DNA from 3 places in the Nocardia sp. NPDC049190 genome. Region 3 is predicted to be linked to each of the others. Evidence: riboswitches for the same ligand, from Rfam matches in the RefSeq annotation. Region 3 holds a riboswitch; each other region holds the start of a gene.
The links. A riboswitch is a leader RNA that binds a small molecule or an ion and turns the genes downstream of it on or off. The one in region 3 is predicted to bind S-adenosylmethionine.
Positions count from the first base shown of each region.

Region 1: another riboswitch for S-adenosylmethionine. It lies ahead of AB0B25_RS25730 (DUF1684 domain-containing protein); the one in region 3 lies ahead of AB0B25_RS14415 (aminotransferase class V-fold PLP-dependent enzyme).
Region 2: another riboswitch for S-adenosylmethionine. It lies ahead of AB0B25_RS16825 (rhodanese-like domain-containing protein); the one in region 3 lies ahead of AB0B25_RS14415 (aminotransferase class V-fold PLP-dependent enzyme).

Region 1 covers NZ_JBEZDE010000036.1:44,467-48,353, reverse strand. The annotation lists gene AB0B25_RS25735 (methylenetetrahydrofolate reductase) at 1-440, shown strand, start outside; gene AB0B25_RS25730 (DUF1684 domain-containing protein) at 609-1,409, opposite strand; SAM riboswitch class I at 1,637-1,730, opposite strand; gene AB0B25_RS25725 (glycosyltransferase family 2 protein) at 1,998-3,173, opposite strand; gene AB0B25_RS25720 (DUF3153 domain-containing protein) at 3,208-3,887, opposite strand, start outside.
Region 2 covers NZ_JBEZDE010000017.1:31,489-35,375, reverse strand. The annotation lists gene AB0B25_RS16835 (FAD-dependent oxidoreductase) at 1-1,252, opposite strand, end outside; gene AB0B25_RS16830 (hypothetical protein) at 1,628-2,077, shown strand; SAM riboswitch class IV at 2,141-2,257, shown strand; gene AB0B25_RS16825 (rhodanese-like domain-containing protein) at 2,272-2,688, shown strand; gene AB0B25_RS16820 (O-succinylhomoserine sulfhydrylase) at 2,673-3,887, shown strand, end outside.
Region 3 covers NZ_JBEZDE010000013.1:126,165-130,051, reverse strand. The annotation lists gene AB0B25_RS14420 (Pls/PosA family non-ribosomal peptide synthetase) at 1-946, opposite strand, end outside; SAM riboswitch class IV at 1,337-1,450, shown strand; gene AB0B25_RS14415 (aminotransferase class V-fold PLP-dependent enzyme) at 1,495-2,814, shown strand; gene AB0B25_RS14410 (hypothetical protein) at 2,892-3,053, shown strand; gene AB0B25_RS14405 (Uma2 family endonuclease) at 3,040-3,501, shown strand; gene AB0B25_RS14400 (flavin reductase family protein) at 3,507-3,887, opposite strand, start outside.

The sequences.
Region 1 (3,887 bases), on a different contig from region 3:
CCGACACCGCGTTCCTTGTCGCGAAACTGCGCGCGGGTGCGGAGTATTCCATCACCCAGATGTTTTTCGACGTCGAGCACTATTTGCGGCTGCGTGACCGGGTCCTGGCCTGCGATCCGGTCGAAGGCGCCAAGCCGATCATCCCGGAGCTGATGCCGATCACCTCGCTGCGCACCGTACAGCGCGCCGAAGAACTCTGCGGCAGACCGCTGCCCGACGCGATCATGCAGCGGCTGCGCAAGGCCGCGGGCGACGGTCCCGAGGAGAACGGCGCCGCGGTGCGCGCGGCAGGTATCGAGATCGCCACCGAGATGGGGCAGCGGCTGATCGACGAGGGCGCGCCCTGCCTGCACTTCATCACGCTCAACTTCGCCAAGGCGACCAGCGAGGTGCTCACCAACCTCGGCTACGGCGTCACCGCCGCACCGATCAGCGCCTGACCTCCACGTTCCGGATCGGACGTGCCCACCCCGGCGTCGAGGCCCGGTACCGCTGGTCTATACCTGCGCTGTCGCGTGATTCGACCACATCGTGTGATCGGCTGCGGCGCCGGTGCGGACGACCGAGGCGTGCGATCGACCGAGCGTGCTGACGGGTAACGCCGGTGATCAGCAGTTCGTCCGCGGATCCTGCTCGCCCGCCTCGACGGCCACCCGCAGCCGGTTCTGTGCGGGCGCGACCGGGCATGTCGCGAAATCGGTGAAGGCGCACGGCAGATTCGTCGCCCGGTTGAAGTCGAGCAGCACCGCGCCCTCTGCCTCGGGTGCGCCGACGGCCAGCGAGCGCGCCGCGGGATAGGTGGTGACACCACTGGTGGCGTCGGTGAACAGCACCCTTAGCTGGTCCGGGTCGCCGAACGCGACGATCCGCTCGGTCACCCCGCCGAGGGTGAATTCGATGGTGCCCGAGACGATGTGGTGGTGTTCGAGCCCTACCACCACCGCACCCGTGGTCAGCGTCTGTTTCCGGTCGAACGGCGTGAACCGACCGGGCACCACCCAGCGCGGATCCGGCGGGTAGGTCGGGATTCCGGCGAAGCTCAGCAGGCCGGGGGCGGCCGGATCGTGCACCCGGACGGCGTAGCGGCTGGTGCGTCGGATCACCTCGAGCACCCGGTGTTCCTGCAACACACTCAGTCCCGGCGCGCCCTCGGCAGGCGTGATGATCTGCACGCCTGCGATGCCGAGGCCGTCGTACTCCAGCCGGTCGGCAGGTTGCGCGGTGATGAACACCTTGTCGTCGGTGACCCACCAGGTGCCGGGAACATCCGGCAGTCGCTCGGGCCGGTCGGTAAGCCAGTGCAGTCCGGTCAGACTGAGGACGCCGAGCGGGTCACGCAACTGGTCTTCCCTCGCGTGGTGCCAGCGCGCCCATTCTGTCTCGAAAATACTGGTGATGCTGGTGGTCATGACGCTTCGGTTCCTTCGTCGACGGTGCTGCGATGGTGGGGATGGCGCAGGCCGAGGTTCATCGGACAGGTGGATCGCCTCGTGGCCGAGCTGCTCGGGTCGGTGGGCGGAGTCGGGTCGGCGGCTGCGGGAAATCAGCGACGACAACCCGCGGAGCGGACGGTGCGGTGGTCGATGTGGCGACGGGTCCCTCGGACGTCGCGGGTGGCGGAGCTGATCACTGCGGTCCTCCATCGGTCCCGGCGGAAGCACCCACGCCCGGTGACCGGGGGGTTGCTGCGACATCGATGAGCCAGGTCTCTCGGCCGCTCTGGATGGTTGATGTCGGCGCCCGGCGCGCCGATCCCAGGTCGGGCCGAGTCATCATGCCCAGCAAGCGAGCCTTGGAACAAGGGAAGTAATCATCGTGAGCACAGATCTTGCCGCGTGCCGAGCTACCGGATCTGTGTGTAACCAGATATCCGCCGTCGCGGGGGAACGGCCTACCTCGGTCAGTCCGACCCGGGCGAATATCACCGACTGTCCGGGGGCCGCGGCATTCGCAATGGCGGGCGCTTGCGAGGTGCTGCACGCGGACGGGTCGTGGCACTATCCGCTCGTCGGTTCGAGCGTACGACCCTTCCAGCGCAGCGCGCCCCGGTGGCGGGCGCGGTGTGAGCGCGCCCATAGCAGCAGATAAACCGCGACCGAGAGCGGGTGTGCCAGGGCGACAACGACATCCGAGCGCGTGGGTGGGCCGCCGATCTCCGTGGAGCGGGCGAGCAGCCTGCTCGTCACGGCGGCCAGGGAGCCGAGCAAGCCCGTCCACCGGACGCCCGATTTACCGAGCACGGCGGCCATCGGCGGCGCCCAATGGATCAGGGCGGCAAGCAGTCCCACCGCTGCTCCGCGGGGAATCGTGCCGCCGTGGGCCGACCAGAGCCAGCGGGTGTACCCCGCCTCGAGGTCGATCGCGCTGTGGTACATCCTGGTGTGTGCCAACGGCCCGGCGGCCACCACGGCGGTGGAATATCCGGCTCGGCGCAGGGCTCGGGCGATATCGAGGTCCTCGGTGACGGACGCGGCCACCGCGGCGTGACCACCGACGGCGCGGTAGTCGGCGTTGTCGAACACCAGGAACTGGCCGCAGGCCACCGCGGACGACGGCCGTGAACTGCGATCGTCCGCCGTGATCGGCAGCGTCGCGGCCCAGGACCAGCACAGCAGCGGCTGCACCATGGCCTCGGCAGCCGACTCGGCCAGCTGTAGCGGCCACGGTGATACCAGAGCGACGCCTCGCCTGCGCAACTCGGCCACTGCCGCCGCGATGGCGGTGGGCGCCAGGCGCACATCGGCGTCCAGGAAGACCAGCACCGGCGTACGCACCCCGTCGGCCAACCGGGCGCAGGCGGCGGACTTCCCGGTCCAGCCTGGGGGAGGTTCGGACTCGGTGCGCAGCAGCGTGAATCGCGGGTCGCCGTCGATGGCGGTGCTCGCCGCTGCGGAGGTGTCGTCGGTCGAGGAATCGTCGAGAATACGCACCGACATGCCCGGAATGCGTACCTGAGCACGCAGATCGGCGATCAGACCGGGTCGCCGATCGGCCTCGTCCCGTGCGGGGACGCACACCGTGACCGGCTCGATCGCCGTCGGGGGTGTCCTCGCCAACCGTCGCAGGGTGAGCCTGTTGTACAGGGCGATGCCCGCGCCCAGCACTGCGAGCGCTGCGGCGCACGTCACGGGGACCGCGGTCACTGGCGTCTTCGACCGATCGGCACGCACCATGGCGCCACGCTATCGCGGCGTGCCGACGAAATGCTCAGCGATTCTGCGTCACCGAGCGCCACCAGCGGCTCAGTGAGAACCCGATCTCCGGCGCGGCGGGCGCGGCCGGGTTGCGATCCATGAACGCCATGGCGGCGATGATCGCGGCCACAGCGAGGGTGATGCCGCCGACGATGCCCGCCCAGCCCGCGAATGAGCGGGTGTTCGGGTCGGCATAGCTGACCTCGGCGCGCAGCGTGGAGACATCACCGGGCGGCAGCTTCCAGGAGACGATGTTGTCGCCCTCGCGGCTGCCGTTGGTCTTCGCGACGCGGGCCGGGAACGCGATGGTGAACTGTACGTCGGAGCCGTGTGGCGGCACGGATTTCAGATCGACCCGGCCGGTGAGGCTGACCAGATCGCCGGTACGCACGAACTGCAGTTGGAACATGCCCTGGGTCTGCTCGGACAACTGCCCGAGTTGCTGCACTTCGCCGAATGACAGATCGTCGAAGAACACCTGGCTGCCCGCGTAACCGTCCTGGGCGTACGCCTCCACCCGCACCTTCGCCGCGAGCGACTCGGGCGCCTTCAACTGCGGTCCTTTGTCGTTGGGGTCCGTGGGCACCACCGCGGCGACGATCCGGCCGGACACCCGATCGTTGGATGAGACACCCATCGAGACCTGGACTCGCAGGCAGCCTGCGAGCACCGGGGCCAGCAACACCGCGAGCA
Region 2 (3,887 bases), on a different contig from region 3:
CGAGCAGGCACGCCACGGTCTCGTTGGCGTCGCCCTTGGTGTGGCCGATCAGGCCGACCGGACCGCGCTTGATCCAGCCGGTGACGTACGTGCCGGGCAGGTAGCGTTCGGCGCCGTCGGCGTTCTCGTCGGCGATCACGCGACCCGCCTCGTTCGGGACGGTGCCCGCCTGGTCGTCGAACGGCAGGTTGGTCAGGTTCTGCGACAGGTAACCGACGGCCCGGTAGACCGCTTGGACGTCCCAGTCCTTGAACACGCCGGTGCCCTTGACGTTGCCGGTGCCGTCGAGTTGGGTGCGCTCGGTGCGCAGGCCGACCACTTTGCCGTCCTCGCCCAGCACCTCGCTGGGGGATTCGAAGAAGTGCAGGAACAGCTTGTGCGGGCGTTCGCCCACGTCCCGGATGGCCCACTGCTCCAGGGTGTTGGCGACCATGTCGACCTGCTTGGAGTGCCGGCGCGCGGCTTCGGAGCCTTCGTCGTAGTCGATGTCCTCGGGGTCGACGATGACCTCGATGGTCGGCGAGTGGTCGAGTTCGCGCAGTTCCAGCGGCGTGAACTTGGCCTGTGCGGGTCCACGGCGGCCGAACACGTGCACCTCGACGGCCTTGTTGGCTTTGAGTCCGTTGTAGACGTTCGGCGGGATCTCGGTGGGCAGCAGCTCGTCACCGGTTTTGGCCAGTACGCGCGCCACGTCGAGCGCGACATTGCCGACACCGAGCACCGCGACCTTCTCCGCGTCCAGCGGCCAGGTCCGTGGCACGTCGGGGTGCCCGTCGTACCAGGACACGAAATCCGCGGCGCCGAAGGAGCCGTCCAGGCCGATACCGGGGACGTCCAGCGCGCGGTCGGCGTTCGCCCCGGTGGAGAAGATCACCGCGTCGTAGAACCTGCGCAAGTCGTCGAGGGTGATGTCGGTGCCGTAGTCGATGTTGCCGAGCAGTCGAACCTGCGGCTTGTCGAGAACCTTGTGCAGCGCGGTGATGATGCCCTTGATCCGTGGATGGTCCGGCGCGACGCCGTAGCGGATCAGACCGAATGGCGCGGGCATCCGCTCGAACAAGTCGATGCTCACCTCGGCGTCGGATTTCATCAACGCGTCGGCGGCGTAGATCCCGGCCGGTCCGGCGCCCACGATCGCGATGCGCAGCGGGCGGGTTTCGGCGGTGTGCGCGTCAGGCCCGGCGGAGGCAGCTTGCGTCACCACGGAGGGCCCGCGTAGTCCGCTGGTCGATCCTGCACTCTGTTCGGTCATGTCTTAAGCGCACCCTTATGGTCGAAAAGATGAACGGCGTCGGCCTTAGCTTAGGCTAAGTTGACGCATGGCTTGGTTGCACCGTGGCGGTGCGGCACCGGCGAGGTCGGCTCTGGCTGCACGGTGCCCGGTTCGCTGTGACGAGGAGCTGCCGAATCGCGATGACAGCAGGCCACAGCCCCGCGATTCTATCGGGGTAGCCGAGGGTGTCCCGCGCCGGTGCGCGTACTGGACGACGGCTATCGAACATCACCTCCGCCGGTTACCCGTTCGGCGTGTTCGCTACCCGACCATCCGGTCCGCGTCGAGCCGGCGCCCACGGCGCTGGTCCGGGTCCGACGTTCGATACCCCGTGCGACCAGGGATCATCGAGTCATGACCGAGCAGCCGCCGAGCGTGGGCGACGACGACATCATCCGGGTCGACCAGACCGACAAGCGCTCCGCGGCGCCCTTCATCGCGGCCGCGGTGGTCGCGGTGATCGTGCTGGTGGCGGTCGTGCTCGGCGGGGTCCTGTCGCCTGCTGAGAAAAATGTCACAGATTCCGACCGGATCGTCGCCGCGGTCCGCAACTTCGTCGAGGGCTCCAATGCCACCGTTGCGGTGCCCCCGCCTGGCACCGCGTGCCAGGGCTTCGACGCCGCGCGCTCGCCGCTCGCCGGACAGGCTGGCGCCGGAAAGTCCGTCGAGATCACGAAACTCGACAACCCGATGGTGGACGGCGACAAGGGAAAGGCGACCGTGACCACGAAGGTCGACGGGACATCGACCACGAAGACCTGGAATCTCACTCGATCCGGATCGAAGTGGTTGGTCTGCACCTGAGCGTTCTCGCAGTGTGAACACCCGTTTGACACGGTGACCCGCATCGGTGCAATCTCAGTCGAAGGTCATGAGAACCAGTGTCAAGCCCCGGCATTACTGGTCGGCAACCCTCCTCCGCGGTGGGGTGCTCCGGGTGACGACCTGGCCGTGCCTCGAACCTGGGCAGGGCAAGTGCGGATTCGCAGGAGGTGCACATGAGTTATGCCGGTGATATCACCCCGGAACAGGCTTGGGAACTGTTGCGGGAGGACCCCCGCGCCGTCCTTGTCGACGTGCGCACGGAAGCCGAATGGAAATTCGTCGGCCTCCCCGACACGAGTTCGATCCAACGGCCGACTGTGCTGATCGAATGGGTGGACTCGACCGGTGCGCGCAACGAGGCATTCGTCGAGCAGTTGCAGCAGGCTCTGGCGGATCGTGATCCGCAGACGCCGGTCATTTTCTTGTGTCGCTCCGGCCAGCGTTCGATCGGCGCGGCGATCGCCGCGACCACGGCGGGCTACCGCACCTCGTACAACGTGCTCGAGGGCTTCGAAGGTCCGGTGGACGAATTCGGGCATCGGGGCGGCTCCGGCTGGCGCGCCCACGGACTGCCATGGCGGCAGTCGTGATCACCGGCGGCGCGTTCAACCGGCCGTTGCCCGAGGGCGTCGGCCCGGCGACGCTCAGTGTGCGGGGTGGCGTCCGGCGCTCCGGTTTCGAGGAAACCGCCGAGGCGCTCTACCTGACCTCAGGCTTCGTCTACGAAAGCGCCGAGGCCGCCGAGGCCGCGTTCACCGGCGATGTCGAGCACTTCGTCTATTCCCGGTACGGCAATCCGACAGTCGCCATGTTCGAGGAGCGCATGCGGCTGATCGACGGCGCCGAAGCATGTTTCGCGACGGCGAGCGGAATGGCCGCGGTCTTCACCGCCCTCGGCGCGCTGCTCGGCGCCGGCGATCGACTCGTCGCCGCACGCAGCCTGTTCGGTTCCTGCTTCGTGGTGTGCAACGAGATTTTGCCGCGCTGGGGAGTGGAGACCGTTTTCGTCGACGGCGAAGATCTGGACCAGTGGGAGCAGGCGCTGTCGGTGCCGACGAAGGCGGTGTTCTTCGAGACGCCCGCCAACCCGATGCAGACGCTGGTCGATGTGCGTCGGGTGAGCGAACTGGCTCACGCGGCAGGCGCGAAAGTGGTGCTGGACAACGTCTTCGCCACACCGCTGCTGCAGCGCGGGTTCGAGCTCGACGCCGACGTGGTGGTCTACTCGGGCACCAAGCACATCGATGGACAGGGGCGGGTGCTCGGCGGCGCCATTCTGGGCGCCAAGGACTACATCGACGGCCCGGTGAAAACGCTCATGCGCCACACTGGTCCGGCGCTGAGCCCGTTCAACGCCTGGACGCTGCTCAAAGGGCTGGAGACGATGCCGCTGCGGGTGCGCCACTCGGCGGAATCCGCGCTGCGGATCGCCCGCTTCCTGGAGGGCAACAAGTCGGTCAGCTGGGTGAAATACCCCTTCCTGGAGTCGCATCCGCAGCACGCTCTGGCAACCAGTCAGATGAGCGCGGGCGGCACCGTGGTCACCTTCGAACTGGACGCGCCGGAGCACGAGGCGAAGAAGCGCGCCTTCGAGGTGCTCAACCGGCTGCGCGTCGTCGACATCTCCAACAACCTCGGCGACGCCAAGAGCCTGATCACCCACCCCGCCACCACGACCCACCGCGCGATGGGTCCGGAAGGGCGTGCCGGTATCGGTCTCTCCGACGGCGTGGTCCGGATCTCGGTCGGCCTCGAAGACGTCGAGGACCTCCTCGCCGATCTCGATCAC
Region 3 (3,887 bases):
AGGCGACCACCGTTGTCTCGGTGGGGCCGTAGGTGTTCCACACCTCTCGGGGCGAATCACCGCTGCCAACCAGGCGTTCGGCGAGTTCGGGCGGGACGGCCTCGCCGCCGAAGATCAACAGACGCACCGCGTCCAGCGCCTCGACCGGCCAGGTTGCGGCCAGCGTCGGTACGGTCGAAACGATGCTGATCTCCCGCCGGAGCAGCCAGGGGCCGAGATCGGCGCCGGTGCGGACCAGTTCACGCGGGGCGGGCACAAGGCAGGCGCCGTTGCGCCAGGCCAGCCACATTTCCTCGCAGGAGGCGTCGAACGCTACCGAGAGACCGGCGAGGACCCGGTCACCCGGACCGATCGGTGCGCCGCGCAGGAACAGCTCGGCTTCGGCGTCGACGAACGCGGCGGCGTTGCGGTGGGTGACCGCAACGCCTTTCGGTGTTCCGGTGGAGCCCGAGGTGAAGATGATCCATGCGTCGTCGCCGGGGGCGGGCAGCGTGGTCCAGCTGTCCTCGCGCGCGGTCTGTTCCGCGGCCCGGATGCCCGCCGCCGTGGTCTCGATGCCCTCGGTGGTCACGATCGCGGTGACTCCCGCTTCGCGGAAGACCAGTTGGGCGCGCTCGTCCGGGTCGTCGGCGTCGACCGGCACATAGGCGGCGCCGGTGTACAAGACGGCGAGGATGGTGACATAGAGTCCGCGGGCGCCCGACGGCATCCGCACGCCTACCCGGTCGCCCGCGCGCACGCCCGCTGTGGCGAGCCTTGCCATGATCTTCTCGATCTCGACGACCAACTCGAGGTAGGACAGCACCACCTGACCGTCGTCGATGGCGGGGGCGTCGGGGTATGCGAGCGCCGTGGCGGTCAGGATGTCGACGAGCGTGCGGACCTCGCAAGCATGGTCGCCCCGCAGCAGCGGGCTCGCCGTCGCGTCAACCTGTGGCTGGAGCATGGCGCTCTGCCCACCTCCCATCGACCTGCCTCGCACTTCCGGTAGTTGTGTCATAGCGGGGTTACCAAAGGGCAAACACCACGGTGGCCAGTTGTCCACGGTACCCGCGGTTGTTGTCGTCGGTAGTTCACCGAACCGGTCGTGGGACCGTCTGGTGCCGTGTGCGGTCGGATCGAGTTTCGACCCGCGCGGCCCGGTAAACGCCTGGTCGCCGCAGTTCACGTAGAGTTTGCCGAATGATCGCTGGATGTGTGGACAGCGCACCCGATTCCGCCTCGATCGCCGCCGCGCGGCGGCGATCGAGGTCGGTTGCCCCGCGAACAGCGCGCGCCGCACGTCGATGGCGAACCCAGTTGACAGTTCGGGGGCGCGTCTGCCAATCTCGGGTCAGGTCATGAGTGCCAGCGTGAAGCCCCGGCTTGCTGGCCGGCAACCCTCCTCCGCGGTGGGGTGCTCCGGGTGACGACCGGGCCGACGCCTGACTGGGTGCGGCAAGCGCGGACTCGACGAACACGATCGCGGGTCCCAGAGCCGACGGGATTTACGTGATGACCTCTGCTGTCGACAACACTTGTGCCGCACTCGCCCGGGTCTCCGGTGACGACCTCCAGGTGCCGCTAGTGCAGGGCGGGACGACCACCTACGCCAACTTCGACTACGCGGCGAGCGCGCCCGCGCTGGCGCAGGTCACCGATCGGGTGCAGCAGCTGCTGCCGTTCTACGCGAGTGTGCACCGCGGCGCGGGCTACGCCTCGCGGATCACCACCGAGTGCTATGAGGCTGCTCGCGGTTCGGTGACCAGGTTCCTCGACGCTGCCGACGATCAGGTCGTGGTATTCACCCGCAATACGACCGACTCGCTGAACCTGCTCGCCGCGTGCGTTCCCGGCGAGACGGTGGTGTTGGACATCGAGCACCACGCCAATTTCCTGCCCTGGACCGAACACGGCCGCCGCGTCGTTCGGGCCGCCGACACCGTCGAAGAGACCATCGGCAGGCTGGTCGCCGAGCTGTGCAGCAGGCCGGCCGCGTTGCTCGCGGTGACGGGCGCGTCCAACGTGACCGGTGAGGTGCTTCCGCTGGACCGGCTGGCCATCATCGCGCACCAGTGCGGTGCCCGGATTCTGGTCGACGCAGCGCAGTTGGCGCCGCACCGGCGAATCAGTCTGCGCGAGAGCAGCATCGACTATCTGGCTTTTTCCGGACACAAGCTGTACGCGCCGTTCGGGGCGGGTGTGCTGGTCGGCCGCCGCGACTGGCTCGATGCGGCCGAACCGTACCTGGCCGGAGGCGGGGCGGTGCTCGAGGTGAGTGCGACCCGCGCCGAGTGGGCTTCGGCTCCACAGCGGCACGAGGCGGGATCGCCGAACGTTCTCGGCGCCGCCGCGCTGGCTGCCGCCTGTGACACGTTCTGCACGATCGACGCCGAAACCCTTGCCGCCCAAGAGGATCGGCTCGCCGACCGCCTCCGCGACGGCCTTGCCGCGATCGATGGTGTGCGCTTGCTGCGTATCTGGACCGATAGTCCCGACGTTGTCGGCATTGTCGCTTTCACCCTGGACGGATTCGTGCCAGGCCACGTCGCCGCCTACCTCTCCGCCGAACACGGTATCGGTGTCCGGGACGGACGCTTCTGCGCGCACCCACTGCTCACCCGCCTCGGGCTGGATGGGGCCCTGCGCGCCAGCATCGGTCTCGGTACCACCGCCGCCGATGTGGATCGGCTCGTCGGGGCCGTCGCCGCTCTCGTTCGCACCGGCCCTGCCTGGGAGTACGCCGCCACCAACGGTTTGTGGAACCCCACCCCCGAAACGCGCCCCTTCCGCTCCACCGCCCCTGCCGGCGCCGCCCCCTGCCTGATCGGCTGAGGGCCGCGGTGTCCCGATCAGGGCAATGCGAGCGGATATTCTCGGCGTACTGAAGTACCCGACCTCGAGGTGGACGCATGAGCACGCTCCCTGCCTGGGCCGTCGACCCGGGTGCGCTTCTGATCACCGAGGAGGGCTACGCGGCTCTTCCGGACGACATCCAACGGCAGATCGAGGTGGTCGACGGCCACGTAATCGTATGCCGCGGCGGAACCTTCCAGCACAATAACGTCGAATAACGTCGCCCGGCGACTGGCGAATGCCCTGGAGCGGGCAAGCCCGGCCGAGCCGTGCACCGGCGTCGTCACCGATTTCGAGATGCACTACCTCCGGAGTCGCCCGGCGAGCCCCGGGTTCTCGTTCCGCCGTCCGGATGTCGCGCTACATCGCCGCATCGAGGGTGACCGGAAGTTGACGACCGCGGACGTACTGCTGGTGGTCGAGGTGGTCTCGTCGGGATCCGAGTACGCCGACTCGGTGGACAAGTGTGCGGAATACGCGAACGAGGGAATTCCGATTTACCTGATCGCGCACTTGGACGCCGATCGAAAAGTGAAGATTATCCAGGAATACCGCCTGGATTGGGCCAGTCGCAGTTACCGGCTTTCGGAAACGCATCAGGACGTGCTCGGACTGACCGACCCATTTCCGGTCGAGGTCGACTTCGCCGCCTTGGACGGCGCCTGAGTCGGTCAGTCACCCAGCGACGTCGGGCGGTAATAGCGCCCGTCGTAGTAGAGCAGCGGGGCGGCGGCGGGCTTCTGATCGGTGTTGTCGTGCACTCGGGTGACCAGGCCGGCGACCACGGTGTGGTCGCCGATGGGGATGAGTCGGTGCACGGTGGCGCGCAACCAGATGGGAGTGCCGTGCAGGACCGGTTCGCCGGTGTCCAGCGTGGTCCACAGCGAGTGGTCGCTGAAGCGCTCGTCGGCGTTGCTGGAAAAGCGGTGGGCCAGGTGCTGCTGGTGTTCGCCCAGGAAGTGAATGACCACGGACTCGGCGTCCAGCAGTGCGGACAGGCTGGAGGAGGTGTGTGCGATGTTGAACGAGACCAGCGGGGGCGCCAGTGACAG